2 linked regions of the Vreelandella piezotolerans genome follow. The protein of the gene in region 2 interacts with the protein of the main gene of each other region in a pairwise test. Links are inferred from orthologs where the notes say so. Each region holds a gene or a part of one and is shown on either strand. Other genes may lie near its edges.

Region 1 (15,680 bases), 820 kb from region 2 along the record:
TGACAGCTTTTCGCCGCACCAGGACATCATCTCTGCTCGGCTGAGAACGCTGCGCCAATTGCAAGATGGTGTGCGCGGCATCGTGCTCGTGCCGATCAATACGCTCATGCAGCGCCTGCCGCCGGTCTCCTATATCGCTGGCCGCGTAATGACGCTCAAGGCTGGCGCTACGTTAAACCGCGAGACGTTTCGTGAATCGCTCTCCCGGGCAGGCTATCGTGCGGTCGAAACGGTGTACGAGCCAGGTGAGTACGCCATGCGCGGCGCCATCATCGACCTGTTTGCCATGGGCATGGACGAACCGATCCGCATCGATCTCTTCGATGACGAGATCGATACACTGCGCCACTTCGATCCTGGCAGTCAGCGTTCTACGGACAAAGTCGACACCATCGAGCTGCTGCCCGCACATGAGTACTCGCTGAGTCGTAGCGCGATTGCCTGCTTCCGCGAACAGTTCGAAACGCTCTTCGACGTCGACCCGCGCCAGTGCCCACTCTACAACGACGCGCTGAAAGCGATCCCCTCTCCCGGGCTAGAGCAGTACTTACCGCTGTTCTTCGATGAAACCGCCTCCCTGTTCGAGCACGTCACCGACGACACCCGCGTCGCCCTTCTGCCAGGCGTATTTGAAGCTGCCGAGCAGCACTGGCAGGCCATCGAATCGCGTTATGTCAATCTTGGCGTCGACCCGACGCGCCCGCTCTTGCCGCCCCATCGCGCTTTTTTCCCGGTCAACGAGGTGTTTTCCGCCATCAAAGCGCGGCCGCGCCTGGAGCTCACCGAGGACGACAGCCAGCGCCACGCGCTGAGCCCACTGGCACAAGCCCTACCTACCCTCTCGATCAACGCCCGCGCCAAGCAGCCGTTGAGCGAGCTGGCCAATTTTTTGGAACAGCACTCCGACACTCGTGTGCTGTTCGTCGCGGAATCCCGCGGACGACGGGAAGCCCTGGAAGACGTCCTCGCTCCGCTGACACTGTCGTTGCCTCATAGCGACAGTTTCCAAGCGTTCCTGGCCGACACCCAACGCATGGCGATTACCGAAAGTTTGGTCGGCTGCGGCCTCTGGCTCACCGAGCCGGATGTGGCGGTGATCAGCGAAACCGAGCTGTTTGGCGACGTGGTGCGCCAAAGCCGTCGGCGGGAAAAGGCCACCGACGACAATGAATTGGCGGTAAGACACCTCTCAGAATTGCGCGAGGGCGCGCCGGTGGTTCACCAGGCCCACGGCGTGGGTCGCTACATGGGGTTGGAAACCCTAGAGGCAGGCGGTCAGGCCAATGAGTTTCTTGCCCTCTCCTACGCCGACGGCGCCAAGCTGTATGTGCCGGTGGACAGCTTACACCTCATCTCCCGCTACAGCGGCGCCGATGACGAGCTCGCCCCACTGCACAAACTAGGCTCCGATCAGTGGGAAAAAGCCCGTCGCAAAGCCGCCGAGAAAATCCGCGATACCGCTGCCGAGCTGCTCGACATCTATGCGCGCCGCGAAGCCCAGCAAGGCGTGATCTACGAAACGCCTGGGGAGGAGTACGTGCGCTTCGCGGCCAGCTTCCCCTTCGAAGAGACACCCGACCAGCAGGCGGCCATCGAGGCCGTCATCGGCGATATGGTGTCGCCCCAGCCGATGGACCGGGTGGTGTGCGGCGATGTGGGCTTCGGTAAAACCGAGGTCGCCATGCGGGCGGCATTCCTCGCCGTGCAGTCCGGCCGACAAGTCGTGGTACTGGTGCCCACCACCCTGCTAGCGCGCCAGCATTTCGAAAACTTCCGAGACCGCTTTGCCGATACCGCCGTCAATATCAGCTTGATCTCGCGTTTTACCGGCGGCAAAGAGATGACCCAAACGCTGGAGAGCATCAAAAGTGGCCAGACCGATATCGTCATCGGCACCCACAAATTGCTCTCAAAAAGCGTCGAACTACCCAAAATGGGGCTGTTGATCATCGACGAGGAGCACCGCTTTGGCGTCGCCCAGAAAGAGAAGCTCAAAACCCTGCGAGCTGAAATCGATATTCTCACGCTAACGGCTACGCCGATTCCTCGCACGCTCAACATGGCCATGAGCGGTATCCGCGATCTGTCCATTATCGCTACGCCTCCCGCTCGGCGTCTGTCGGTCAAAACCTTTGTGCAGCAGCGAGACAACAGCGTCATCAAAGAGGCGCTGCTGCGGGAGATTCTGCGCGGTGGCCAGGTGTACTTTTTACACAATGAAGTCAAAACCATCGAGAACGCGGCTGAACAGATTCGCGAACTGGTACCCGAGGCGCGCGTGGCCGTGGCCCATGGTCAGCTCCCTGAACGCAGTCTCGAGCGTGTCATGTCAGACTTCTATCATCGCCGTTTCAACGTGCTGGTTTGCTCGACCATAATCGAAACGGGGATCGACGTCCCCAGTGCCAATACCATTCTGATCGAGCGGGCCGACAAGTTTGGCTTGGCGCAACTTCACCAGCTGCGTGGCCGCGTGGGACGCAGCCATCATCAGGCTTATGCGTATCTACTGACGCCGCCCCCCAAAGCCATGACCCGCGATGCGGTCAAACGCCTCGAAGCCATCAGCGCGTCCGACGATCTCGGCGCAGGCTTCACACTGGCCAGCCACGATATGGAAATTCGCGGCGCAGGCGAGCTACTGGGCGACGAGCAGAGCGGACAGATGGAAACCATCGGCTATACCCTCTACATGGAGATGCTGGACCGGGCAGTAAAAGCGATTCGCGCAGGCAAAACCCCCAATATCGATGCCCCCTTCAATACCGGTGTCGAAATTAGCCTTAATCTGCCCGCCTTGATCCCAGATGACTACGTGCACGATGTACAGCAGCGTCTGGTCATGTACAAACGCATTGCCAACACTCAGTCGGATGCCGAGCTGAAAGAGCTCCAGGTGGAGCTAATCGACCGTTTCGGCCTACTCCCCCAGCCGTTGAAAAACCTGATACGCCAAACCAAGCTACGCCACCGAGCCGAGCAGCTCGGCGTGGCCCGCATTGAAGCGGGCGAACAGCGCGGGCGAGTGATCTTCAATAGCAGCACCGAGATCGACCCGCTAACGCTTGTCACCCTGATCCAGACATCCCCCCAGCACTACCGCCTGGACGGCTCTGACACCTTACGATTTGAATTTCCAATGGAATCGGCCGAACAGCGTTTCGAAAAGATCGAAACCCTGCTCACGACCCTCAATCAAAAAGTAGCGGCAGCGTGAACCTTGGGGCAAACTTATGTTTAAGCAGCACACATCGGTTACGCAACGCTGCCTGTTACCATGCGTACCAGCCGTGCATACATTGACTAGGATCGACCATGACCATTCGTAAGACTATCACCCGTTGGGGCCCCACTAGCCTAGCCGTATTGCTAGCAGCCAGCCTGGCGGGCCCCGCTCATGCTCAACCGTCGGCCGAACAAGCCGAGACGGCGGTGGCCATCACCGGCGATGCCGCTGCCAGTGCCGAGCAGGTTGCCGACGCCCGTGAATTGCCGCGTGGCCATTTCCGCTTACCCGAACATGGCGACATCATCGGTGAGTACTACACCGTCACCGTCGATAATCCGGAAGAGACGCTGATCGACATCGCACGTCGCCATAATATCGGTTACGAAGAGATTCGCATGGCGAATCCAGACGTTAGTCTATGGGTACCGGGTGAAGGTACCGAGGTAGTGATTCCGGCGCGCTACATTCTGCCGCCTGCGCCACGTGAGGGCGTGGTGGTCAATCTCTCCGAGCTGCGCCTTTACTACTACCCTGCCGACAATCCCGGCATTGTGGAAACCTACCCTGTCAGCGTTGGCCGCGAGGAGTTCGCAACTCCGGTAGGCATCACGCGGACCACGGTCAAAGTCAAAGACCCTGCTTGGGCACCGCCCGCCTCGATGCGTCGTGAAGCGGCTGCAAGGGGCGAGCCCGCACCCGCTATCGTTCCACCAGGGCCTGACAACCCGCTTGGCCGTCATGCCATCTTGCTGGCTATGCCGAGCTACTTGATCCACGGGACCAATCGTCCTGATGGCGTGGGTATGCGTGTCAGCCGTGGCTGTATTCGCATGTATCCGGAAGATATCGAATCGCTCTACGAGCGTCTGCCTAGCGGCACTCAAGTCAACCTGATGGACGCACCGTTCAAAGCGGGTTGGGCAGCTGACGGTACGCTGTTCGTGCAGTCTTATCCGCAGCTGGAAGAGAACGTCGGTGACTTCGAGCCGCTGCTCAATGCCATCGAGCGCGTCAGCGAACTTGCTGAAGATCAAGCGGAGATAGACTACGAACAGGTCAAGCGTGCGGTAGAAGCGCCAAATGGCCGTTTCGTGGCGCTTTACGGCCCACAGGCACCTGCTCCTGAGCCGGAACCCGAACCGCAGCCCACACAACAACTGGAAGGGATTTTGGAGGGTGTCGAGCTCTCCACTACCGTCCGTGTGGAAGGCGATGCCTGATAAGGCAAACGCCAGACAACAAAAAACCCCGCCAAGGCGGGGTTTTTCACATCTACAGCAGCCACCGAACATGCATCATGTCCGGTGGCCCAAGCAGAATTACTTCTGCATGGAACGCTGGAACATGCGGTTCATTTCTTCACGGTTCTGCTCAGACATCTGCAGAGCAGCTTGCGCGTCGCGCTGAGCTTGGTTTGCAGTGTTCAGAGCTTGTGAAGCCATGCTGCGAGCTTCTGCAGCGTCAGCTTGTGCAGATTCAGCAGTCATGCGAACTTCTTCCAGAGCGCTGGTAGAAGCACAGCCAGCCAGGATTGCCAGAGAAGCGGCAGCGGCAGTCATCTTCAGAGCAGTCTTCAGAGTCATAGTGTTCTCCTTGAGTCTTCCTTGGGTACTACGTTAAGGGTATGACAAAAAATAAGGCTAAAACGTTAGCTTAAATTTGTCTACCTGCGGTGCAGGTTCGTTACAGCGACTTGTACCAGGGTTACGTACCAGGGCACGCAAGTCAAACGCTGTTTTATAATAGACCACAGCGGTTGTCTATAGCCACGTGTTCAAAACCTAGAACTTCCTTCAACAACACAAGCCTAGCGGATCACCACGCGAGTGCCAACATCTACTAGCTGGGCGACTCGCTCGATCTCTTCGTTGGTCACCGCCACACACCCTTGGGTCCAGTGGAAGTTACCGTGAATGTCTGGATCACCGCCGCCGATCCCGTGAATGCCAATAGCGCCTCCCAGCGCCGTATTTTGCGGGGGAGAGCCAAAACGCCGGTAGTGATCGAAGTAGGCCTCGTAATCCGCTTGGGAGTAGATACCTGCGTCGAGCGCCATTCGGGCGTGAGGTGGCGTAGGATAATCGATACCGATGAAGATATGCCACTGACTTTCGTAATTAAATCGATTGATCCGAAACTCGCCCAGCGGCGTGACGTTATCACCTCGAACACGCTGGGTCTTGGCCCCACCACGGCCTAGAGAGATAGGCGCGAAGCGTTCGATCAACGCATTGCCACGGAAAATACTCAGCGTAGCTTCTTTATCGTCGATCAGCACCCATAGCTCATTGCTATGGCGCGGCACTGGCGCACGAGTAAGCAACGTCGCCACTAGGTCGGGCGGCGCATAGTCGTCGACGGTGCTGGTCGTCGCAGCGGTGGCTACGGCGGGCCAGCTCAGGGCCATCGCTAAAAATCGGCGGCGGTTCACAGGCATCATTATGGCTCTCAAAAAAACGGGCCAGCGGTGCTGACCGACAATACGTTAATGATGGCTGTTATACCTTAAAGATGCCGCCATTGTCAGCGTATTAGCAAGCAATATGCGTTGATAAGCATCGCTCGCTCTACACGATGCGCCAGCAAAACGGTGCGGTCGATGGCGCTACATCGAGCAGCCCGCACTTAGAGATCGTCGAACTCTTGCATGCTGACGACGAGCTTGCGAGCCTCTGCGTTGTGGCCTTGAGCAAGAGCATTGAAAAACGTTTCCTCTGGCTCGATTTTGGCTCTTGACGCCCGATGCTCATAGAGGCTCTGAAGCTTACGATGAGCCTCTACTGCCGTCTCGGTCAGCTCATCGATGGAGCCCGCCACACTCTGCTCGGCAAGCGCTTCCAGCTCAGGGGGCTGCGGGAAATCGCTGGAATCATCGAACCAGGTCTCCAGTACTTCGCGGTGGTCTGAGCCATCATGAAACAGCGCTTCTAGCCCCGTTTTCATTTTCAACTCGCTGTCCGCTAAATAGCGTAGCGCCATGGCCAAACGTTCGTGCTCGGCTTGACTGGCAGCATCGCTATACTGACGCGCCATACGAGCATGATAGCCTGTCGCCCACTCGATGAGATCCTTGACTTGGTTGTAGCGCATCCGTGTCTCCTCTGTAGTTGTGTTAAGGACCTGAGGGCGAATCAGCCCATTTCAAGGCTAACGCACAGCGCCGATTTCCTCATCGCGCCTCCCTCGACCCTATGTCAGCAAAGTGCGATCTACCACTCCTCGCTGGTCTCTCTCAGCGAAGCGATCTCTCGTTTGGCAGCCGCTAGGTTGTCCAACAGCTGCTCTGCCAGCGAGCGCTGGCTGCCAACGGCGATCATGGCAGGGTTCTGCACGGTGCGCCGTGCGGCCCCTTCGTCACTGTGCAGCTTGTCTAGCTGCCCCACGAGCCAATGAAGCCAGTGGTCGGGTTGATGCATGGCGTCACGCAGACGCTGAAGCTCGGCCACATCGGGCCCGTCATTGGCGAGTAGCGCGCGCCAGTCATGGTTCGTCAAACGTGCGTGCTCGGTCACCTCTTTGAGCAGCGAGCCCAGTGCTAGCTCGAACAGCGCCAGCGCGCTCTCCTCGATGGCCATCCGACGGGCAGGGCTGTGCTCGTCATCGCCTACCGGTAGGCCTACCAGCAGTTCGGCCTGATACAATAACTGGTTAGTACGGGAACGCGGGCTCACTTGCGTTTATCCTCCACGTGCCATTTGCCGCCTTCGAAGGTTGCTTTCCACCCGGTCGCTTTACCCTCTTCGTCAGTCATCACGTACTGCTCTTTGTTTTTACGTGAGTAGCGAATTTGCGCAGGACGACCATCCGGGTCTTCACTCGGCGCTTTCAAGATGAAGTGGTACTTCTCCGGCAGCTCATCGGCATGCGCTTTGAGTTCCTTGACCAGCGGCGGGCGTGTTTCCCGGTTTTTAGGGAATTTACTCGCCGCCAAAAACAGTCCGCTTGCCCCATCGCGCAGTACATAGTGGTCATCTACCTTTTGGCAGGCCAGCTCCGGCATGGGGATGGGGTCCATTTTGGGCGGTGCTACTTCGCCGCTGCGTAGCAGCTTACGGGTGTTTTTACACTCACTGTTGGTGCAGCCAAAGTACTTGCCAAACCGCCCGGATTTGAGCTGCATGTCCGAGCCGCACTTATCGCACTCGATGAGCGGGCCGTCATAGCCTTTGATCTTGAACTTACCGCTTTCGACTTCGTAGCCTTCGCAGTCAGGGCTGTTACCGCAAATGTGCAGCTTGCGGGTTTCATCGATCAGGTAGTTATCCATGGCCGTGCCGCATTTCGGGCAGCGGCGCTTGGCGCGCAACGCATCGGTTTCCGCCTCTTCACCGGCATCTTCTGCCACCGCTTCCTCGCCAGGAATCAGGTCGATGGTCGTCTTGCAGCGCTCTTTGGGCGGTAAATTGTAGCCACTGCACCCCAGGAAGACGCCGGTCGAGGCCGTGCGAATCTGCATTTTTCGACCACAGCTCGGGCAGTCGATGTCGGTAGGCACCGGCTGGTTGGGGCGCATGCCCTCCTCGCTTTCGGCCTTCATCAACTCCATGCGGAATTCATCGTAGAACGCGTCGAGCAGCGCCTGCCAGTTACGCTCGCCTTCGGCCACCTCATCGAGGCTATCTTCCATGCGCGCCGTGAAGGAGTAGTCCATCAGATCCGGGAAGGATTCTTTTAGCCGCTCGGTGACGATGTCCCCTAGTTTTTCGGCATAGAAACGGCGGCTCTCCAGCTTTACATAGCCGCGGTCCTGAATGGTCGAGATGATCGACGCGTAGGTCGAAGGGCGCCCTATGCCCTGCTTCTCTAGCTCTTTGACCAAGCTGGCTTCGGTATAGCGAGCAGGCGGCTTGGTGAAATGCTGCTGTGGATCGAGCGTCTCGAGACGCATGTTCGTGCCGGTCGGTAGGTCCGGCAAGCTTTGGTCTTCATTTTTGCCGGTGGGTTTCATCACTCGTGTGTAACCATCGAATTTCAGCACGCGGCCTTTGGCTCTCAGCTCATAGCCATCCACTTCCACACTCAGCGTACTGGAGAGGTATTCGGCAGGCGTCATCTGGCACGCCACGAATTGTCGCCAAATGAGCTCGTAGAGACGTTCGGCGTCGCGCTCCATGCCAGAGAGATCCGTTGCTTTACGCTCGACACTCGAGGGCCGGATGGCCTCGTGGGCCTCCTGAGCGCTCTCTTTGCTGCTGTAACGGTTGGGCGACTCGGGCAAATAGCGCGCCCCATACTCATCACCAATAAACGAACGAACGCTCTCAACTGCATCTTTAGAGAGGTTGGTAGAGTCAGTACGCATATAGGTGATGTAGCCCGCTTCATAGAGGCGCTGAGCCATGGTCATGGTTTTCTTGACCGAAAACCCTAATCGACCACTGGCAGCCTGCTGAAGTGTCGAGGTAATGAACGGCGCAGTGGGCTTGGAACTGGTCGGCTTATCCTCGCGAGAGGTGATCGACAGCTTGGCTTTACGCAACTGAGCGATGCGCTCCATCGTCTCTTGTTCGGACGTAGGGCGAAACGCCTTCCCATCTTGCCTCGCCAGAGCAAACCGCACCAGCTCGCCTTCTGGGGAGACGAGGTCCGCATGCACATCCCAAAACTCTTCGGGAATGAACGCACGGATCTCCCGCTCACGCTCGACGATCAGGCGCACCGCCACCGACTGCACGCGCCCAGCAGAGAGCCCTCGAGCAATTTTTGCCCACAGCAAAGGCGACAGCATGAAGCCCACGACACGATCGAGAAAACGACGTGCCTGCTGGGCTTCGACACGGGGCAAGTTAAGCGCGCCAGGCGCTTTAAAGGCATCTTGAATGGCGTTCTTGGTAATTTCGTTGAACACCACGCGCTTATAGCGGCTGTCGTCGCCCCCAATGGTCTCGCGAAGGTGCCACGCAATGGCTTCCCCTTCGCGGTCCAAATCCGTCGCGAGATAGACGGCATCGGCTTTCTCGGCAAGCTTTTTGAGTTCGGCGACGACCTTCTCTTTACCGGGCAGCACCTCATAGTGAGCTTCCCAGCCGTTATCGGGGTCGATACCCATACGCCGAATCAACTGATCGTGGGCCTTGCGCTTTTTATACTCAGCCTTCTCTTCCGCCGACATCTTACGCGTTGCCGCGGCTTGGCGAGCGCGCTCCTTCGGGTCGGAGGCTGCCTTGCCTGAGCCGCTGGTCGGCAGGTCACGGATGTGGCCCACGCTCGACTTGACGATGAAATCGTTGCCGAGATACTTATTGATCGTCTTCGCTTTCGCGGGCGATTCGACGATGACCAGTGACTTGCCCATAGTGCTCCACTTTCCTATTGCCCAGGCGCTGTCGCCCATGCTCTGAATACGTTGCCGCCACCACCTTGGCATGACGACCATGAAAAAATGCGCCTACCCTACCCCAGCCCTTGATGAAGCGCCAGTAGCAACCTAACCGGGAAATGCAGGGTTGACGCTTCGCATCGTCAGTGCGTCACACTCGAAAGATAGGGGATGCCGTTTTATCAAGGGGTAGCTAGACACTAGACTGCCGCTTGCCGCTCGGCAACCCAAACAGTCGCCTTGCATAAAAAACGCCCCCACGAGTGAGTGGGGGCGCAGCGACGTCAGGCAAGCGTATTATTGCTTGCGCTGGGTTCCTTTTCGCTGGTTTGGCGCTCGACGTGAAGGCTTTTTAGCAGCTGTATCGCTGGCCGTATCCGGCGCGGCGTTAGCAGGGGCCACCTCCTTTGTCTTGGCACTTTCGACGGAGGCGTTCTCAGCCTCGCCGGACGCCTTGGCTGCAGGTGCGCTCACGGCTTTGGGGCGCGCCTTGTCAAACAGAGCCTTAACCTGCTCGAAGCGTTCGGCCGCGTGCTCCGAGAGCTCACCGCTCGCCGCAAACACGTGTTCGAGGTGAGTGATATAGCCATCGATGCGCTCGTTGCTTTGACCCTTCAGCAGCGTGGGCAGCGATGCTAACGCTTGCTCCCTATCGAGCTTCAGAATGAAGAATTGCTCGCGAACCAAACGCTTGAACTCACTAAGCGAAGTGCTCGGCTCGAGTTCTGCGCGTGATGCACGCAACCGCTTGAAGTTGCGCTCGTCGGTGGCCGGTGCACCGCCAAGCACGTAAATAACGGAGCGCATCACGGCCTCATGAGGCCCCCCCTGGGCAATTTTGTGGCGCAGCTCGTTTTGACGATGCTCGATAAAACGGCGGTGCTCAGGCTCGGCGCCCGGACGGCGACGATGGACGTGGGCATCGCCGTACAAGCCGACGGCTGCTTGCAGAAGCGGCTGACCGTAAATATCCATGAACATCCGCTCAGTGCTGCTATCGCGCAGATCTCGCCAAGCATCCAAGCTCGCCACGATCTGATCGGACGCCATGCTTTCCAATGCTTTGAACATATTGTCCTGTTCGACCGGCTGACGATGACGACGAACGTACTCTGCCATGACGGGTAGCGGCACCGTCAGCGGATTGCGATCTGAGAGGAGCTTGTATCCTAAGCGGATGGGATGCATGCGCCGAATCCAGCGGGCAGCTTCAGGTGTCATGACAGCCTGTAGCCAGGGCTGCAGGTAAAGGCGGTAAAGTCCCAAATTGATTTCGGAGATACGCGCGACCGTCGCAAAGCGCCGATCATCCTCGGGCTTGTGCATCACGTCTTGGTCGAGTTCTGCGAAATTACGTGGCGTGAACTCCAGCAGGTAGTCCCGCTCGATCAGTTCGGCATCCGTACGCTCACTGGCATGGGAGATGGTCGTCTCGTAGAGCCCCGGCGGCATGACGTCGATATAATCCATGTTCGCCGTGAACTCGGAGTGCTCTTTACGCGAGACGCTACCAGAAACGAAAATACCCAAATGGCCGGTGGTATCGTGCAGGCAGTAGATGATCGTTTGCTCGTTGGCGATGATGTCTTCCTCGCCTTCGTAAAGATCACGAATCCAGCCCAACGCTTGGGGCGGCGGCGTAATGTCATCGCCACGCGAGCAGAACACCACGACCGGCGAACGCACGTTGCGCAGATCGATGCGGCGACCGTCGCGAGTGACCAGTTGCGCGGTTGAGAGACGATTGCCCACGAATAGGTTGTCGACGATGTACTGAATTTCGTCGCCGCCCAATACCACGTGGCCTCCCCACCAACGTTCGAACTCCAAGTAGCGCTTGGTTTCGGTATCCACGTTGGCGTAAAGGTGGTACTGCTTCTTCCAGTAGGTGTTGGCCGGATTGAGGCGCTCGAAGTTCTGTACCAGCCAAGCGCCGTCGAACAGACCATTGCCGATATCGCTGGTCAGCGCCGTGATCCAGCTACCGCCCGTCATGCCGCCGGTGTAGCGCATGGGCGCTTTACCGTGCTCGCCTGCCCAATAAGAGAGCGGTGCTCCGGCAATCAGGATCGGGCCGAAGACATCGGGCTCCAAAGCGGCCGCCATCATGATCTGCCAGCCTGCCTGACAGTTGCCGACCACCATGGGTTTTTCGGTGGTTTCTGGGTGCAGCTCGATGACGTGGCGTAAAAACGCCACTTCCGCCTCGACCACGTCCTCGACGGTTTGGCCCGGCTCAGGGAAAGGCAAGAAGCCAATGAAGTAGCAAGGATGTCCCGCTTTCAAGGCAACACCAAGCTCGCTGTCCGGCTTGAAACCGCCGATCCCAGGACCATGGCCCGCGCGGGGATCGACCACCACGAAGGGACGTTTTTGTGGGTCGACCTGGACATTACTAGGCGGAAGAACGCGCAGCAGCTCATAGTTCGTCGGGTTGGGCAGCGTACGCCCATCCATCAAAACTTCTGTCTCGAACCCCAACACATTGGGCTTGGTCTGCTCCATGTGCGCTAGGTATTGGTTACCGCGTTCACGCATGACATCCCAGTAAAGAATGTTACGCTCGACGCTATCTCGCCAGTAGTTCATGGCCGCACGTCCGAACCCAAAGGGGTCCATCATGCTTGCGAGCGTGTCACTGCTCGATGTCGACGCCAGTAGTGGGTTTGCGAGAAAGTTCATAGAGTCTCCCGTTGGGTTGATGCTGGGCACCCGTCCCGAAGCAATGATGCTGCAATGCAATATAGTTTAGGCCACTCCCTGCCTAACGTCGATGATTACCGCCCGCTTTTGTACTTGCCCCTCTTTAAGCCACCCGCACCAGAGTCGTAACCCCAGCTTTCAAAGCGGTAGCGCTCAATCAGTGGTAGCATTTCACCGATGACGCCGCGCTTATCGCTAGCAGTGGCACGCAAAGCGCCTGCGCATCTCACCTAGAGGAAGCTTACCCCGAGGTAATTATGTCATCCCCCACGCTGCTCAACCGCTTAACGTTCCGTCAGTTGCAGGTGTTTCAAGCGGTACATCGTCAACGCTCTTACTCCCGAGCGGCCGAGCAGCTAGGCTTGACCCAACCTGCCGTGAGTGCGCAGATGCGTCAGCTAGAGCAAGCCGTTGGGCAGCCGCTGTTCAAGTACGCGGGAAAAACACTTCACGCTCTCCCTGCTGCCGATACGTTGGCGCTCTCGACCCGGGAAATTTTTGGGCAGCTCTCTCGTCTACAAATGAGCCTTTCAGACATTAACGGCAAAATCAGCGGCAAGTTGAACGTCGCTGCCGTCTCCTCCGCGCAGTATGTCGTGCCCTATGTGCTGGCTAAATTTCGCTCACGCTATCCAGACGTGCAGCTACGGCTAAAGGTCTGCAATCGCAGTCAGGCACTCGAACGGCTGGCCGAGCAGCAGGATGACATCGTTATCATGGCCATGGTGCCCGAGGACGATGGCTTAGTGGTCATGCCGATCCTCGAAAACGAATTGGTAGCGGTGGTATGGCCAGAGCATCCACTGCTCAGCATGCCTCGCCCGACGCTGGTCGATTTCGCGCGGCATTTCGTGCTGATGCGCGAACCAGGATCAGGGGTGCGCAGTGCCTTCGAGCAGCTCGCCGTGGATCAGGAAGTGGGGCTGGCCCACCGTATCGAGCTGGGCACCAACGAAGCTATCAAACAGGGAGTCATGGCTCACCTGGGCGTCGCCGTGTTGCCCCGTTTAGCCGTACAGCGCGAGCTCGAACAGGGGTTGCTAGCCACCCTGGCACTGCCCAACTTCCCCATTCGCCGCGCTTGGTGCACGGTGTATCGCCGCGACCACTTCCCGACGCCAGTGGCCGAGCTTTTCTTACGCTTCGTCCGTGAGCATCTAGGCGAGTTCCAGCGCCACTTTCAGGCCCCGGCTAGCCCGCTACCCAGTCATGGCGTTTCCTGCCTACCCCCTCTCTCATTGGCAAACGATGAGTAGCGGTACACGGTGTCTTGTTGATGTTCAGATATGTTACATTATCTACAACCTACGTATCAGTTAGCGTTACTCAGGGCATGGCAGGCAGTCGCCGAGCGACTCCGTTAGACAAACGTGGTTTGCAGCGTACCTCGTGCGATCGTTCCCTTTGCCAGCCGCACAGTAGAGAGGCTCTCTCCTATGAGCAACACCCCTTCCCAGCGCGTGCCCAGCGGCGAAAAATTCCGTAACGAACACGGCATGACGGTGATCAAAGACGGCATGAAGCAGCGCAAAGCGCAGGTGGATGCCCCGTCACTCGAGCGCAAGCCTAAGTGGCTGCGCGCGCAAATTCCCGGCGGCGAGCGATTCGAAGCCGTGAAGAAAAACGTGGCCACTCACCGCCTGAGCACCGTTTGCGCCGAGTCCCACTGCCCTAACATGGGCGAGTGCTGGAGCAACGGCACCGCGACCATCATGCTAATGGGTTCCGTATGCACGCGTGCCTGCCGATTCTGCGCGGTGGACACGGGCAACCCGAAAGGCTGGCTGGACCACGAAGAGCCCGAGAACACCGCGAAGTCCGTCGAGCTGATGGGGCTGCGCTATATCGTGCTGACCTCCGTCGACCGCGACGACCTCGACGACGGTGGTGCCACTCACTACGCCAACTGCATCCGTGCCATCAAAGCGCGCACGCCCGATGTCGTCGTGGAAGCTCTCACACCCGATTTCGATGGCGACAAATCTGCCATCGAGCGCGTAGTGGACTCGGGATTGGAGGTGTTTGCCCAAAACGTCGAAACCGTCGAGCGGCTGACCAGCAAAGTGCGCGACCCTCGCGCTGGCTACCGCAAAACGCTCGACGTATTGGCCCACGCCAAGCAGTATCGCCCCGACATCATCACCAAAACCAGCTTGATGTTGGGGCTGGGAGAAACGGACGAAGAGATCCTGCAAACCTTCGACGATTTGCGTGAGATTGGTGTCGATATCGTGACGCTGGGGCAGTACCTGCGCCCGACGAAAAACCACCTAGCGGTGGAGCGCTGGGTCAGCCCCGACGAGTTCGAGCGCTATCGCGTACTGGGACTTGAGAAAGGCTTCATGGAAGTGCCTTCTGGCCCGCTGGTGCGCTCCAGCTACCGGGCAGACCGCGTGTTCGAAAAGAACAACTTGGGTCTTGCCGCTCCTGCGGCCATTCCAGGTCAAGAGCCGGACAGCAACCGCATCCCCGCCTTCAACGTCGGCTAACTCGCCGCGGACTGCCTGCATACAGCGCTCTGCAGGCAGTCTTCGTTACGCAGGCACTACCAGGCTACGCTTCAGTCGCGCGGCCAACGCCTGCGCAAGCCGTTCGCCAACGTCTTTAACATTAGCCCCGTCTTGTCCATGAGAGAGATCGACCAAATCGGCAAGACGAGTGACCTGCATACCCGCGTAGCCACAAGGATTGATACGCGCAAATGGCGACAGGTCGCCGTCGACGTTCAGCGCGACGCCATGGTAGCTGGCCCCACGACGAATACGCAGGCCGAGCGAGGCGATTTTGGCCTCCCCCATGGCCGTTTCTACGTAAACCCCCGGCGCATCGGGCTTGGCCCAGCCGCGCACTCCATACGCGTCTAGCACGTCGATCACTGCATTTTCGAGCGCCGTGACCAAGTCGCGCACGCCGATCTTGCCCCGACGCACGTCCAGCAGCGGATAGAGGACCACCTGCCCCGGCCCGTGATAGGTAACCTGTCCGCCCCGGTCGGTATTGACCACGGGAATATCGCCCGGCATCAACAGGTGTTCTGGCTTGCCCGCCTGCCCTTGGGTAAATACAGGCTCATGCTCGACCAGCCAAAATTGATCCGCCGTGTTTTCATCGCGCGTGTCGGTAAGCTCACGCATGGCTTCCCATACTGGTAGATAGGGGCGATGGCCGAGGCGATGCAGAGCAATCGGGGCGTCGTCGGTCATGGTCATACCACCATGTGCACGCGGCCAGTGGCCTTCAGCTCGTCGAACAGTTGGCTCAACTGCTGCTCCCCTGTAGCCACGATGGTGACTCGAACGGACTGGAAACGACCATTGCGACTATCCACGACTTCCAACGTGGTCTCATCGAAGTCAGGCGCGTGACGCACGATGACTTGGCACACGGTGGCTGGAAAATCGTCAGCCGCATCGCCCACGACCTTTAACG
Region 2 (15,280 bases):
TTTCTTGTTACGGATACCCTATGAAAAGCGCAGAGATCAGACAGGCCTTCCTATCGTTTTTTGAAGAGCACGGCCACACGGCAGTGCCGTCTAGCTCGCTGGTGCCGGGCAACGACCCGACGCTGCTGTTCACCAATGCGGGCATGGTGCCTTTCAAAGATGTGTTTTTGGGTCGTGACCCTCGCCCCTACGTGCGTGCCACCTCTGCTCAGCGCTGTGTGCGTGCCGGCGGCAAACATAATGACTTGGACAACGTAGGTTACACTGCGCGCCACCACACCTTCTTCGAGATGCTGGGCAACTTCAGCTTTGGTGATTACTTCAAGCGTGACGCCATTCGCTTTGCCTGGACATTCCTGACCGAAACCCTGGGGTTACCCAAAGAGAAACTCTGGGTCACCGTACATATCAGCGACGACGAAGCCGAGCGCATCTGGAAAGATGAGATCGGTATCGACCCCGAGCGTTTCTCCAAGCTGGACGAGGACAACTTCTGGCAAATGGGCGACACCGGTCCCTGTGGCCCTAGCTCAGAGATTTTCTTCGATCACGGCCCGGAGGTGTGGGGTGGCCCGCCTGGAAGTCCTGAAGAGGATGGCGACCGCTACATCGAGATCTGGAACCTCGTCTTCATGCAGTTCGAGCGCGATGCCCAAGGCACCCTCAACCCACTGCCGAAGCCCTCTATCGATACCGGCATGGGGCTGGAGCGTGTGGCGGCTGTCATGCAGGGCGTGCACTCCAACTACGAAATCGATCTGTTCCAGAATTTGCTCAAGGCGGCAGCAGACGCCACGGGACATGGCGATACCACCACGCCCTCGTTACGCGTCATCGCCGACCACATTCGCTCCTGCGCCTTCTTGATCGTCGATGGCGTGCTACCTTCCAACGAAGGTCGTGGCTATGTACTGCGCCGGATCATTCGTCGGGCGATTCGTCATGGCCACAAGCTGGGCGCGTCCGAGCCGTTCTTCCATAAGTTGGTGAGCGCTCTGGATGACGAAATGGGTGATGCCTACCCCGAGCTGCGCGATGCCAGCGAGCAGATCGCCCGCGTACTGCTGAAAGAGGAAGAGCAGTTTGCGCGGACGCTGGATCACGGTATGGGCTTGCTGAACGCGGCGCTCGAAGAGCTGCAAGGTGACGTGCTGCCCGGCGAAACCGTGTTCAAACTCTACGACACCTACGGCTTCCCGTTCGATTTGACTGCTGACGTGTGCCGAGAGCGTGAGGTGACACTGGATGAAGCCGGTTTCCAGCGTGAACTCGAAACTCAACGCGAACGCGCTCGTGCCGCCAGCCAGTTTGGCGCGGATTACACGGCCTCTATCGAACTGGACGGCGAAACCCAGTTTACCGGCTACGAGCGGCTGGAAGACCAAGCCACCGTAACCGCCATCGTAGACAGCGAAGGCAACGCGCTGGCGGCTTTGGAAGCCGGTCAAAAAGGCACCGTAGTGCTCGATCGTACGCCATTCTATGGGGAGTCCGGCGGACAGGTGGGCGATACTGGCTACTTGCACGTCGATGGTGGTCGTTTTCAGGTGAACGATACCCAGAAACAGAGTGGCCACCACCTTCACCAGGGGGTAATGGTCGAAGGGAGTCTGAGTGTCGGCGCCAACGTGCGCGGTGAAGTCGATGCCAGTCTGCGTGGCGCGACCATTCGTAACCACTCCGCGACCCACCTGCTGCACAAAGCACTGCGAATGGTGTTGGGGGATCACGTGCAGCAGAAGGGCTCGTTGGTCAACGCAGAGCGTCTGCGTTTTGACTTTAGCCACTTCGAACCGATGACCGCGGAGCAGCTTGCTGAGGTCGAGCGCATCGTCAACGAGCAAATCTTGGCGAACGCGCCGACCAAAATCGAGCAGATGAGCCTCGCCGATGCCAAGGCCAAAGGCGCGGCAGCACTGTTCGAAGCCAAATACGCTGATAACGTGCGCGTATTGACCATCGGTGCCGATGACTTCTCCATCGAGCTTTGCGGCGGTACCCACGTCAAGCGCAGTGGCGACATTGGCTGCTGCCACGTGGTCAGCGAAGTAGGTATTGCCTCGGGTGTGCGTCGTATTGAAGCGATCACCGGCGAAAACGCACTGGCGTATTTCCGTGAGCAAGAAGCCCGCGTTCAGCGGATTAGCGAACGCTTAAAAACCAAGCCAGAGCAAGTGGAAGCGCGTGTCGAATCGCTGGTGGAGCGCAACCGCAGCCTGGAAAAAGAGCTCGAGCAGCTCAAAGCGAAGCTGGCGAGCGCGGCGGGTAGCGATATGCTCAGCCAAGTGCAGGAAGTGGGCGGCGTGAAGCTGCTGGTAACTGAGTTGGATGGCGTGTCTGGTAAAGATCTGCGCGGCGTATTGGATCAGCTGAAAAACAAGCTAGGCTCTGGCGTGATTATGCTAGCCACTGCTGACAAGGCCGCTGGTAAAGTCAGCCTGATTGCTGGGGTCACTTCTGATTTAACTGGCCGTGTTAAAGCGGGCGAGCTGGTTAATCATGTGGCCTCCCAAGTGGGTGGCAAAGGGGGTGGGCGCCCTGATATGGCTCAAGCAGGCGGCAGTCAGCCCGATGCGCTGCCGGATGCGTTGAACAGTGTCCCGGCTTGGTTGGAAAACACACTTCGCTAAATAGAGAGGCCGGTGGCATTATTTGCTACCGGCCTTTTTGCTAGTTAGGAAAGCTGGCAACAATAATATTCACCCTCCATTCCCGAACGTAAAGGAAAAACGGCATATGGCACTATACGTACAGAAGTTCGGCGGCACCTCGGTGGGCTCTGTCGACCGTATCAAGGCCGTGGCGGAAAAAGTGAAAGGCTTTCGCGACCAGGGACACCAGGTCGTGGTCGTCGTTTCCGCGATGAGCGGCGAAACGAACCGCCTGACCGAGATGGCCCATGCGCTGAACGAAGAGCCCGCACCGCGTGAGATGGACATGCTGCTCTCCACCGGTGAGCAAGTCACTATCTCCTTGCTGGCCATGGCGTTACAGCAAATTGGCGTTCCGGCGACCTCGCACACCGGTGCACAGGTAGGGATCTTGACCGACAGCGCCTACACCAAAGCGCGTATCCAGCGCATCGAAACCGACGACCTGAAATCTGATCTGGACGAAGGTAAGGTCGTGGTCGTGGCCGGTTTCCAAGGCGTCGACGAAGACGGCAACATTACTACCTTGGGTCGTGGCGGCTCGGACACCACCGGCGTGGCCCTGGCAGCGGCTCTGGGCGCTGATGAGTGCCAAATCTATACCGATGTGGACGGTGTCTACACCACCGACCCGCGCGTCTGCTCCAAAGCGCAGCGCCTGGAGAGCATCACCGTCGAAGAGATGCTCGAGCTTGCCAGTTTGGGCTCTAAAGTACTGCAAATTCGTGCTGTTGAATTCGCTGGTAAGTACAACGTACCGCTGCGGGTACTGTCGAGTTTCGAAGACGGCCCGGGCACCCTGATTGTCGCTGACTCTGACCAAGACGAGGATTCTATGGAAGAACCGCTAATCTCCGGTATCGCGTTTACCAAGAACGAAGCCAAACTGACGCTACTGAACACGCCAGACGTTCCGGGCGTAGCATCGCGCATTTTGGGTCCGATTGCCGACGCCAACATCGAAGTCGATATGATCGTTCAGAATGTGGCGCCAGCGGGGGACTACACCGACTTCACCTTTACCGTGGCGAAGGGTGACTACAAGGCCACCAAAAAGCTGTTAGAAGAGACCGTTATTCCTGACCTGGGTGGCGGCGAACTGCGTGGCGACGACAACATCGCCAAAGTTTCTCTGGTGGGCGTTGGTATGCGCTCTCATGCCGGTGTCGCCTCTAAAATGTTCCGCGTATTGGCCGATGAAAACGTCAATATCCGTATGGTCTCCACGTCCGAAATCAAGATTTCTGTCGTGATTGACGAAAAACATATGGAACTTGCGGTCAATGCCTTACACAAAGCATTTGGCCTTGATAAATCCGATATCGAATCTGAATAACAATTGTGTCCTAAACCTTCTACGCTGAAAGTACTTGCTGCTCTGTGGTGGTGAGCTTTCTTTCAACGGGAGGTTAAGGTGTCATAGGGGCCAAAGCCATTGGTGGCAGGGGTCACCATGTCGCATAATGGCATGGTGACGCCACTGGCGGACACATCCCGTTGTATAAAACGTCTGAGAAGGAGATCAGCCATGCTCATCCTAACCCGCCGCGTTGGCGAAACGCTGATGATCGGTGATGAAATCACCGTCACAGTATTAGGTGTGAAAGGTAATCAAGTGCGCATTGGTGTGAATGCACCAAAAGATGTCGCGGTTCACCGTGAAGAGATCTATCAGCGCATTCAGCGTGAACGTAATAGTGAAAGCGAAGCAGAATAAATGGCTGTCCGTGTTACGCTCATTAAAGGGCGTTTAAGCGGTGATTTTAGGCCGGTGCGAAAAAAATCGGAATAAGGCTGGACACCAGTCATCAAAATCGGTAATATTCGCGCCGTGCCGTTGAGGAGAGGTGGCCGAGTGGCTGAAGGCGCTCCCCTGCTAAGGGAGTATAGGGTTTATAGCCCTATCGAGGGTTCGAATCCCTCTCTCTCCGCCAACTGCATGATGTAGCATCGTAATTTGATACGCGCCCGTAGCTCAGCTGGATAGAGTACCTGACTACGAATCAGGTGGTCGGAGGTTCGAATCCTCCCGGGCGCGCCAAGTTGCAAAGCTAAGTGCTTGATGTTACACTGCTTTCCTTGCTTAAGGAATTAGGCAATGAATGAAAAGCGCCCGTAGCTCAGCTGGATAGAGTACCTGACTACGAATCAGGTGGTCGGAGGTTCGAATCCTCCCGGGCGCGCCAGATTCCAAAACCCGCTCTCATAGGAGAGCGGGTTTTCTGTTTTCTAGCCTGACTATCGTGGCTCGCGCGGTAGTCTTGCGATCGTGTAAAGCGCCCCCGCATCCTTGCGGAAGGGCGCTTTTTTTTGGCCCGTAAAACGCCAGGGGAAGAGTGTCGGGTAGCGAAAGCTGGCGATGGTCCTTGATGGCCTTAGGCGGGTTCGCAGGCGTTGAGCGCGCTCGTGCTAGGGGTAAGGCTGCCCAGAAGTGTGTCCAAGTCGGTCAGGCGCTTCAAGCGTTGAAAATGCTGGTTGGCTTCGGCGTTGCCCTGACGCATCTGGGCAAGCCACTGCTTCACCAGGGAGACCACCACGCGGTCAGGAAGATGTTGGCGCTGCAGCGCGGCGTACTCTTGCAGCACGCTGGCGCGCATTGTCCAAGTGGTGTCCGCCAAGCGTTCGCCGGTTTGCTGCCAGTGGCGAATGCGAGGGGCCAGCCAGGGGTCGGCGAGGGCGCTGCGTCCTAGCATGACGTCGCAGCAGCCCGAGAGCGTGCGCGCTTTCCAGTAATCCTCGAGTGTCCAGATATCGCCATTGGCCACCACGGGGATGGAAACGTGGCGGCGCACTTTGCCGATCCACTCCCAGTGAGCGGGGGGGCGGTATCCCTCGTCTCGCGTCCGCCCGTGGACGACCAGTCGCGCCGCGCCGCCCGACGCGGTGGCCTGCGCACACGCCACCGCCAAGCGACGATTGGCAAACCCCAGGCGGATTTTTGCCGTCACCGGTATCTCGCCGTCTAACGCCTCGGCCACCGCTTTCACGGCGCGGTAGACGCGCTCGGGCTGGCGCAACAAGGACGCGCCACCGTCGTGGCGGTTGACCAGCTTGGCCGGGCAGCCAAAATTGAGATCGATACTGATGGCGCCCAACGCAAGCGCTTGGCGGGCATTCTCCGCCAAAGCCTGTGGGTCGGCGCCTAGCAACTGCAGGTGCACCGGCACGCCGCTGGGCGTGGCGACGGGGCGTTGCTGTAATTCGGGGCAGTGTTTATAAAACACGCGTGGGGGGAGGCGCGTGTCGACGACGCGGACGAACTCGGTGACCGACCAGTCAAAGCCGGCCTGCCGAGTGAGTAGGTCTCGAGTGAGTGCATCGATGACGCCCTCCATCGGTGCGAGACCGATCTTACCTTTATGTAGTAAATTAACAACCATGACTTCCACTATGGCGCGATTGCATTCTATCCTGGATGTGGCAGGTTAGTGTATTACCCTTATTGCGCCAAGCGCCGTTGGAGGCGTTTGGTGTGCCAATAACCCTATAAAATAAGGAGAGCACGCTATGCAAGGGTCGGAGTTGCTCCAAGAGGGGCTTGCTCTAATGGGCCTGGGTATGGGCTTTGTTTTTGTTTTTCTTACTATTTTGGTCATAAGCGTCACGCTGATGTCGAAGCTGATCGACCGTTATCAGCCTGTCCCTGTGGCGGCGCCAGCGGACCGAAAAAGTGGAAAAACACCCGCCAAACACGGTCAAAACGACGAAGTCGTCGCGGTGATCAGTGCTGCGGTGCATCGTTATCGTTCGTCTCGCCGCCAGTAAGCGGCACGCGCCAGCGTGTCCATTTCGCTCCTGATGCAATTTTTTTGTTAAATTTACTACAAATTCATAACGCCAAACTGTGAGCCATGACCATGAATGAAATAAAACGTCCTCTGGGAATCACCGATGTGGTGCTGCGCGATGCGCATCAATCCCTGTTTGCCACGCGTCTGCGCTTGGACGACATGCTGCCCGTTGCCGAAAAGCTGGATAAGGTCGGCTACTGGTCGCTGGAAACCTGGGGCGGTGCCACCTTCGATGCGTGTATCCGTTACTTAGGGGAAGACCCGTGGGAGCGTATTCGCACCCTTAAAGAGGCGATGCCCAACACGCCCCAGGCTATGCTGCTGCGCGGCCAAAACCTACTGGGCTACCGCCACTACGCTGACGATGTTGTCGATAAGTTTGTTGAGCGCGCCAAGACCAATGGTGTCGATGTATTCCGCGTATTTGATGCCATGAACGACCCGCGCAATTTAGAGCGCGCTATTAAGGCAGTGCGTCAGGTGGGCGGCCATGCGCAGGGTACCATTTCTTACACGGTGAGCCCGGTACATACCCTGGATAGCTGGGTAGATCTTGCCAAGACCATTGCCGCAATGGGTGCAGATTCGCTGGCTATCAAGGATATGGCGGGGCTACTCACGCCGTATACGGCGTATGACTTGGTCACGCGTCTTAAAAAAGAGCTCTCCATTCCCGTCCACCTGCACTGTCACGCGACGACCGGCTTATCGACCTCGACCATTTTGAAAGCGGTCGAGGCAGGGGTCGATAACGTCGATACCGCCATCTCCTCCATGTCGATGACCTACGGCCACAGCCCGACGGAGTCCGTGGTGGCCATGTTGAAAGATACCGACCGCGACACCGGCTTGGACCTGGAGCTGCTGGAAGACATCGCTGGCTACTTCCGCGAAGTGCGTAAAAAATACGCCGCCTTCGAAGGCTCGCTGCGCGGTATCGATTCGCGCATTTTGGTGGCCCAGGTGCCCGGCGGCATGCTCACCAACATGGAGAGCCAGTTGAAAGAGCAGGGCGCTGGCGACAAGCTGGATGACGTACTGAGTGAAATCCCCCGCGTTCGTGAAGACCTCGGGTTCATTCCGCTGGTGACCCCTACGTCACAAATCGTGGGCACCCAAGCGGTCATGAACGTCATGATGGGCGAGCGCTACAAGTCAATCTCCAAAGAGGTGCAGGCGCTGCTGAAGGGGGAATACGGCGCTGCCCCGGCACCCTTCAATGCCGAATTGCAAAAGCGTGTGCTGGAGGGTGGCGAGCCAATTACCTGCCGCCCGGCAGACAACCTCTCCCCGGAAATGGACAAGCTTGCCGCCGAGCTTAAAGAGAAAGCTAGCGCCGAGGGCATTCGCCTTGCCGAAGACGAGCGGGAAGTGGATGACGTGCTGACCTATGCGCTGTTCCCGCAGATTGGTTTGAAATTCCTCAAGAACCGCGACAATAAAGACGCTTTCGAGCCTGCGCCCCAAGCCGCTCAAGCGTCGACACCGGCCAAAGCAGACGCCGCTCCTGCCGCCGCACCGAGCGCTGGCGGTGGCCCGGAAACCTATACCGTGAAGCTCAACGGCAAGGCGTACGTGGTCGAGGTGTCAGAGGGTGGCGAGATCGGCAATATTGAGGAGCAGCCCGCCGCACAGCCTGAGGCTGACACCCCTGCGTCTAGCGGTGTCAGCATCGACGCACCGCTGGCGGGTAACATCTTCAAAGTGAACGTGCGTCCAGGTGATCAAGTGGCCGAAGGCGACGTCGTGATCATTCTCGAAGCCATGAAGATGGAAACCGAAGTGCGTGCCAGCAGCGCCGGTACGATATCGAAAGTCAACGTCAATGAAGGCGATAGCGTTGCCGTTGGCGATGCGCTGATCGAGCTTTAAGGGCCTCTCGGAATGGATAAACTAATCACTTTATGGGAAGGCTCCGGGCTTTATAACCTAGAGCTTGGCCAAGCGGTGATGATCCTTGTAGGGCTTGGGTTGCTCTACTTGGCGATTCACAAGAAGTTCGAGCCGTTGCTGCTCGTACCGATTGGGTTTGGTGGCATTCTCGCCAACATTCCCGAGGCTGGCCTCGCGATTTCGGCGCTGGATCAAGCGATCGAAGTCGCCAAGCCCGCCGTGCTTCAGCAAATGGCTACCGCGTTGGGAGCTACACTCGACCCCTTGGCCGGTGTCGAGGGCTGGCGTGACACCCTCAAGGCGATTGCCCACGATTCGGCGGCGCCGGATCAACTGCGCGCCGCGAAAGATATTGCGGTGAGCGTCGGCTACAGCGACGGCATGCTGTATAACTTCTACAAGGTTGCCATTGGCTCTGGTATCGCGCCGCTGCTGATCTTCATGGGCGTAGGGGCGATGACCGATTTCGGCCCGCTGCTGGCCAATCCGCGTACGCTGTTTTTAGGGGCGGCGGCGCAGTTCGGTATCTTTGCCACGCTGTTTGGGGCGGTGCTGCTGACCTCCATGGGCATCATGGATTTCTCGCTCAATCAGGCGGCAGCGATTGGTATTATCGGCGGGGCAGATGGCCCGACGTCGATCTACGTCTCCAGCGTGCTGGCACCTGAGTTACTAGGGGCGATTGCCGTCGCGGCGTATGCTTACATGGCCCTGGTGCCATTGATCCAACCGCCGATCATGCGCCTTCTGACCACTGAAAAAGAGCGCAAGATCACCATGACGCAGCTGCGTCCGGTCTCCAAGCTCGAAAAAGTGGTTTTCCCGCTGATGCTATTGATCGCCGTGGCGCTGTTTCTACCGGACGCGGCACCTCTGCTAGGCATGTTCTGCTTTGGTAACCTGATGCGCGAGTGTGGTGTGGTCGAGCGCCTTTCCGATACCGCGCAAAACGCGCTGATCAATATCGTGACGATCATCCTCGGGCTCTCTGTGGGCTCGAAACTGATGGCCGATAGCTTCCTGGCGTTTGAAACCCTGGGTATTCTGGGACTGGGGATCGTAGCCTTCGGCATTGGGACTGCTGCCGGGGTGTTGATGGCCAAGCTAATGAACGTGGTTAGCAAAATGCCCATCAACCCGTTGATTGGGGCGGCAGGGGTGTCGGCCGTGCCGATGGCCGCGCGCGTGGCGAATAAAGTCGGACTGGAAGCGAACCCGCACAACTTCCTGCTGATGCACGCCATGGGGCCCAACGTGGCCGGGGTGATCGGCTCGGCGGTCGCCGCTGGTGTGATGATCAAGTACCTAGGCTAAGCGGCCGTTAGAGCGCTGCCCATCTGAAACGTGGCTTATCGAGCAGGGCTCGTGTAAGCCGCGTTTTTTCATGCCCGCCGCGGTTCGACGGCGGTTTTGAGGCGGTTTTCTAGGCCGCTGATATCCAACTCGACATCCCGCGGCCAGCCGATGGTCAGGCGCACGCCGTCGCCATCGTAGTCTGCCTGCTGCACGGGCAGCGCCTGCTCGTCGCACCATGCGCGCGCTTGCGCTTCGTGGGCGAAGCTGACCTTCAACCGATAGCTGTCCCGCTCGATGACTTCCCGGGTGGGCAGCGTTTCCAAGCCGGCTTTGACGGCCTGAGCATAGGCGCGGGCCAGCCCGCCAGTGCCTAACTTGGTGCCGCCAAAGTAGCGAATCACCACGCAGCCGATTTCGCCGATCTGGCTGCCCTGAAGTGCCTGGAACATGGGGCGTCCGGCGGTGCCGCCCGGTTCGCCATCATCAGAAAAGCCAATATGGGTTTGCTCGCCAGGAGGGCCAGCAATGAAGGCCGTACAGTGATGGCTAGCGTTTGGGTGAGCAGCTTTGGCCGCTTGAAGCAGCGTGTCGAAAGCGTCAGGGGTGGGGGCATGGCACAGCCAAGCCAAAAATTGGCTTTTCTCGACGTCGATGTCGGCGGTGTGCCATATACCAAGGGCTAAATCAGGGACTCGAAAACGCAACGAGGGCTCCCGGCAGGGTGGGTGACCAATTAGTGATGCTGGGTTTCCGTGGTGTGTTGGGCCACGCCCATTACCATGCCCAGCACCTGAATGTCACAATTATGCAGGAATAGGTCCGGTATGGCTGCATCTTCCGGCCATAAATGGATGCCCAAGCGGCTAATGGAGAGCTGCTTAAGCGTCACTTCGCGCTGGTTGATCGTCGCAACGGCGGTCTCTTGATGGGCGTCGTGCTGGTGACGGTGAATGATGATGACATCGCCGTCGAAGAGATTGCAGTCGCGCATGCGGTCGCCGCGAATACGCAGGGCGTAGGTGTTGCGACGTGTGACGCGAGGGGATGTGCACGCTTGGCGCGCATGTGATGAGGCGCTGCGAGACGCTAGTGGGGTAGGCGTCGATGGCGCTACCGGTTGAGACAGCGTCTGAGAGGGTACGTAAGAAGGAACCTGAGACGTTACCCTAGAGGGTAGGCAGATCGTCATAGTGTGTTCTCCCATGCAGCGCCCGTTGTCGAGGCGTTTGATTGAGGCGATACCTGTTGTTTTATTCTGTGGTGTCTATTCATACAGTGTTTACAGTATAAGCCTGTTTTTGCATACAGTGCTAGTCCTGTCTTTTGCAGGACGCCTCCATGAGGTGCTTAAGCAAGCATTGGTTTGGGGCACGCTGCGACCCAAGACCGCAGAGCCCGACTGGCGGGGAAGGGCCTTTCCGTGTAGAGTTCGACCCAAAATCAATGCGCCTGGAGTGTCTTTTGAGCCTGTGCCTGCAAGCCCGACAATTGGCCTGTGAACGCGACGACCGTTGGCTGTTTGAAGGGCTCGATCTCGATATCCAATCGGGTGAGATCGTGCGCATCGAGGGCCCAAACGGCAGCGGCAAAACGACGCTGCTAAAAATACTCTCAGGGCAATTAACCGATTACCGTGGCGAGCTTTTCTGGAATGGCGCGCCCATGCGCCAAGCCCGTGAACATTTTCTCGCCAATTTGCTCTATTTAGGTCATGCCCCCGGTGTGAAGGCGGGTCTCTCGCCGCTGGAGAATTTAGCTTGGTATCAAGCGCTTAGCGGAGTGGTGGGCAGCGAGCCTGCACGGGAGGCAGCGCTGGCAGCCGTTGGACTTACCGGTTTCGAGGACGTGCCTGCCGGTCAGCTGTCTGCCGGGCAACAGCGGCGTGTGGCGCTGGCGCGTTTGACCCTCACTCAGCGTGCGCTGTGGGTGCTAGACGAGCCTTTCACTGCCATCGATCGTCAAGGGGTGGCGGCGCTGGAGGCGCAGTTGGTGGCCCATGCGCAGTCTGGCGGCTGTGTGTTGGTGACCACGCACCATGCGCTGGCCGAGTCACCCGTGCTCAGGCGTATTCAGCTGGGGTAAGAAGGAGACAGCGTTGCAACGTTCACACGCTCCATTAAGCCCCCCCGAGGTGGCCATGCATGCCCCCCAGGGCGGTCTGCTGGTGGCCATCAAGGCCACGCTCAAGCGCGACCTCACCCTGATGCTGCGCCGTCGTGGCGAGGTGCTCAATCCGCTGGTGTTCTTTGCACTGGTGATTACCCTATTCCCCATTGGGATTTCACCGGATCCAGCGCTGCTGGCAAGCATTGCGCCGGGGCTGTTATGGGTAGCTGCGCTGCTAGCCGCACTGCTCTCGCTGGATAGCCTGTTTCGCAGTGACTATGACGATGGCAGCCTTGAGCAATTACTACTGGCTCCCCAGCCGCTGGCGGCGCTGGGGTTGGCAAAAGTGGCGGTGCATTGGCTGCTGACCGGGCTGCCACTGGCGCTCATGGCGCCACTCTTGGGCATCATGCTGTCGCTTCCCGCAGGAAGCTACGCCGTGCTGTCGCTGTCGTTGGCGCTCGGTACGGCCAGCTTGAGTCTGATTGGCGCCATCGGGGCGGCATTGACGGTGGGGCTGGCGCGGGGCGGTGTGCTGCTCTCGCTGCTGGTGCTGCCGCTCTATATTCCAGTACTGATTTTCGGCGCAGGTGCCGTACAAGCCGCTATTTTTGGCGATGGAATGGCCGCTCATCTGGCGATTCTAGGGGCACTGCTGGCGCTAGCACTGATGCTGGCACCCTGGGCCATTGCGGCATCGCTGCGCATCAGCATCAACGGTTAGAGGACGGGAACACCATGTGGGCCTTTATCAACAAACTAAGATCACCCAAATGGTTCTATGCCATTAGCGCCAAACTGCAACCGCTTTTTTGGGTAGCGGCAACGCTGTTGCTGCTGGTCGGCACCGTTTGGGGGCTCGTCTTTGCGCCTGCGGATTATCAGCAGGGCAATAGCTTTCGCATCATTTATGTCCACGTACCCGCTGCGTTCCTAGCCCAATCCATCTTTGTCTCCATGGCGGTCTCCGGGCTGGTATTCATGGTCTGGAAGATCAAAGTGGCGGATATGGTCGCCACCGTGATGGCCCCGCTGGGTGCCGCGATGACCTTCGTAGCGCTTTTTTCGGGCGCAGTATGGGGCGTGCCCACCTGGGGAACCTGGTGGATGTGGGATGCACGGCTTACCTCCATGCTGATTCTGCTGTTTCTCTACCTGGGCGTAATTGCCTTGCGCGGTGCGTTTAGCAGCCGCGATAGCGGCTCCCGTGCCGCGTCTGTGCTAGCGATGGTTGGCGTGATCAATATTCCGATTATTAAGTACTCAGTGGATTGGTGGTACACCCTTCACCAGCCCGCCACTTTCACGATTACAGGGCGCTCTGCCATGACCATGGACATGTGGGCACCGCTGCTGATCATGGTATTGGGCTTTTACAGCTTTTTTATTGCCCTCACGCTGATGCGCACGCGTAGCGAAATTCTGCGTCGTGAAGCCAATAAGCGCTGGGTGCGCGAGCTTGCCGAGGAGACGAACTAATGGCCTTTTCCTCGCTAAACGAATTTTTTGCCATGGGCGGTCACGCGGTCTACGTGTGGGCTGCCTGGGGAGTTACTGCGCTGTTGATGCTAATGATCGTGTGGCACGCACGTCAGGAGCGCCGCCAGCTACTCAACGTGGTAAAGCGCCGGGCGCGTCGTGAAAATGCCCAGCGCAACGCTCAGCCATCGCACGCGCAGCCCCTGCAAGAGCCAGTTAACTCTGCTCAGAAGGACGTTCACTATGACGCCTAAACGTAAACAGAAGCTGTTTGTTATCTTAGGGCTATTGTCGCTCACCGCCATTGCGGTGGGGCTCACCCTGTATGCGCTGCGCGCCAACATCAATCTGTTTTTCAGCCCGGTACAAATTGCCCAAGGCGATGCCCCCATGGAGCGCCAAATTCGCGCGGGGGGCATGGTCAAAGAGGGCTCTGTGTCCCGCGACCCGGAAAGCCTCGATGTTGAGTTCGTGGTGACTGACTACGTGGATGATCTAGAGGTCTACTACAGCGGTATTCTGCCGGACCTATTCCGTGAAGGGCAGGGCGTGGTGGTGGTCGGCGAACTGCAGGCCGATGGCCGACTCTACGCCGATAAGGTGTTGGCACGCCACGATGAAAACTACATGCCGCCCGAAGTGGCGCAGGCATTGGAAGAAGCAGGCTACTCCCCGGCAGACTTTCAAGCGAAAGCTGCCGAAGTGGGCAAGCGCCTAGAGCAGGAAGGCTCCCCAGAAGGAAGCGACTATTAACGACTGCACGCACGCTGTGCGATAAAGCCTGATGCTAATTCGGAGCACCCATGTTGATTAAGATCATTCCTGAAATCGGCCACTTTGCCCTGGTCATCGCGCTACTCATGGCGGTGGTTCAGGCGGTGATGCCGCTTGCCGGGGCTGCCACGCGTCGCCCGCTGTGGATGGCCTATGGTCGTCCCATGGCCATCGGCCAATTCCTGTTTGTGACCATTGCCTACCTCTGCTTGACCGCCAGCTACATGCTGGACGATTTCAGCGTGGCTAATGTCGCTAACAACTCCAACTCTCTGCTGCCCTGGTACTACAAATTCAGCGCCGTGTGGGGTAACCATGAAGGCTCGGTGCTGCTATGGAGCTTGATGCTGGCGGGTTGGGGATTCGCGGCATCGGTCTTCTCGGGCGACTTGCCCCGCGACATGGTGGCCAGAGTGCAGGGCATCATGGGCATGGTGTGTGTGGGCTTCTTGCTCTTCATTTTGATGACCTCCAACCCCTTCGAGCGCTTGCTGCCGAACATGCCGCAAGATGGCGCCGACTTGAATCCGCTGTTGCAGGATTTTGGCCTAGTGGTTCACCCGCCGATGCTCTACATGGGTTATGTGGGCTTTTCGGTGGTGTTTGCTTTCGCGATTGCCGCCCTGCTGGGCGGGCGCTTAGACGCCGCTTGGACCCGCTGGGCGCGCCCCTGGACCAACGTGGCCTGGGCGTTTCTCACCGTCGGGATCGCACTCGGCAGCTGGTGGGCCTACTACGAGCTTGGCTGGGGCGGCTGGTGGTTCTGGGACCCGGTGGAGAACGCTTCGCTATTGCCCTGGCTAACGGGCACGGCACTGGTTCACTCGCTGGCGGTGACCGAAAAACGTGGCTCGTTCAAGAGCTGGACGGTGTTGCTGGCGATCTCGACGTTCTCGCTGTCGCTGATGGGCACCTTCTTGGTGCGCTCGGGCGTACTGACCTCGGTCCATGCCTTTGCCAATGACCCCTCGCGTGGCTTCTTCATCCTGATGCTGCTGGCAATCACCGTCACGCTATCGCTGCTGGTGTTTGCACTGCGTGCACCGCGCGTCAGCCATAAAGTGGGGTTCAACTGGCTTTCGCGGGACTCCCTGCTGCTGATCAACAACATCCTGCTGGTCATCATGACCGTCACGGTGCTGCTGGGCACCGTATACCCGCTGATTCTGGACTCTTTGGGGCTGGGTAAAATCAGCGTAGGCCCGCCTTACTTCAATGCGCTGTTCGTACCGCTCACCGTGGTGATGTGTGTCTTCATGGGCTTGGGGCCGGTGGCGCGTTGGAAAAGCA

The links.
Region 1: the proteins of GYM47_RS03730 (region 2) and topA interact in binary tests that used the Escherichia coli proteins (3 or more experiments, as listed by UniProt). The link is inferred for Vreelandella piezotolerans from one-to-one orthologs.

Annotation. Positions count from the first base shown.
Region 1 is NZ_CP048602.1:1,618,241-1,633,920, reverse strand. Bases 6,697-9,827 are described here. They hold topA (type I DNA topoisomerase), read right to left. Parts: upstream 9,525-9,827; coding sequence 6,897-9,524; downstream 6,697-6,896. Other genes in these bases: GYM47_RS07430 (DUF6586 family protein), read right to left, coding at 6,697-6,900. Also shown: mfd (transcription-repair coupling factor), read left to right, coding at 1-3,217; GYM47_RS07450 (L,D-transpeptidase family protein), read left to right, coding at 3,316-4,449; GYM47_RS07445 (Lpp/OprI family alanine-zipper lipoprotein), read right to left, coding at 4,549-4,812; GYM47_RS07440 (L,D-transpeptidase family protein), read right to left, coding at 5,037-5,669; GYM47_RS07435 (2-hydroxyacyl-CoA dehydratase), read right to left, coding at 5,855-6,319; more of GYM47_RS07430, read right to left, coding at 6,439-6,696; GYM47_RS07420 (DUF3141 domain-containing protein), read right to left, coding at 9,846-12,230; GYM47_RS07415 (LysR family transcriptional regulator), read left to right, coding at 12,509-13,507; lipA (lipoyl synthase), read left to right, coding at 13,688-14,740; lipoyl(octanoyl) transferase LipB, read right to left, coding at 14,786-15,454; GYM47_RS07400 (HP0495 family protein), read right to left, coding at 15,457-15,680. UniProt on the Escherichia coli protein: Releases the supercoiling and torsional tension of DNA, which is introduced during the DNA replication and transcription, by transiently cleaving and rejoining one strand of the DNA duplex.
Region 2 is NZ_CP048602.1:797,035-812,314, forward strand. The notes cover bases 8,527-11,257. They hold GYM47_RS03730 (IMPACT family protein), read right to left. Parts: upstream 10,336-11,257; coding sequence 9,718-10,335; downstream 8,527-9,717. Other genes in these bases: GYM47_RS03725 (sodium ion-translocating decarboxylase subunit beta), read left to right, coding at 8,527-9,649; GYM47_RS18325 (LexA family protein), read right to left, coding at 10,365-10,835; ccmA (cytochrome c biogenesis heme-transporting ATPase CcmA), read left to right, coding at 11,093-11,257. Outside these bases: alaS (alanine--tRNA ligase), read left to right, coding at 21-2,630; GYM47_RS03685 (aspartate kinase), read left to right, coding at 2,737-3,987; carbon storage regulator CsrA, read left to right, coding at 4,180-4,368; GYM47_RS03710 (tRNA dihydrouridine synthase), read right to left, coding at 5,027-6,031; GYM47_RS03715 (OadG family protein), read left to right, coding at 6,159-6,416; oadA (sodium-extruding oxaloacetate decarboxylase subunit alpha), read left to right, coding at 6,509-8,314; more of GYM47_RS03725, read left to right, coding at 8,327-8,526; more of ccmA, read left to right, coding at 11,258-11,713; heme exporter protein CcmB, read left to right, coding at 11,769-12,461; GYM47_RS03750 (heme ABC transporter permease), read left to right, coding at 12,476-13,216; heme exporter protein CcmD, read left to right, coding at 13,216-13,470; cytochrome c maturation protein CcmE, read left to right, coding at 13,460-13,969; GYM47_RS03765 (heme lyase CcmF/NrfE family subunit), read left to right, coding at 14,020-15,280.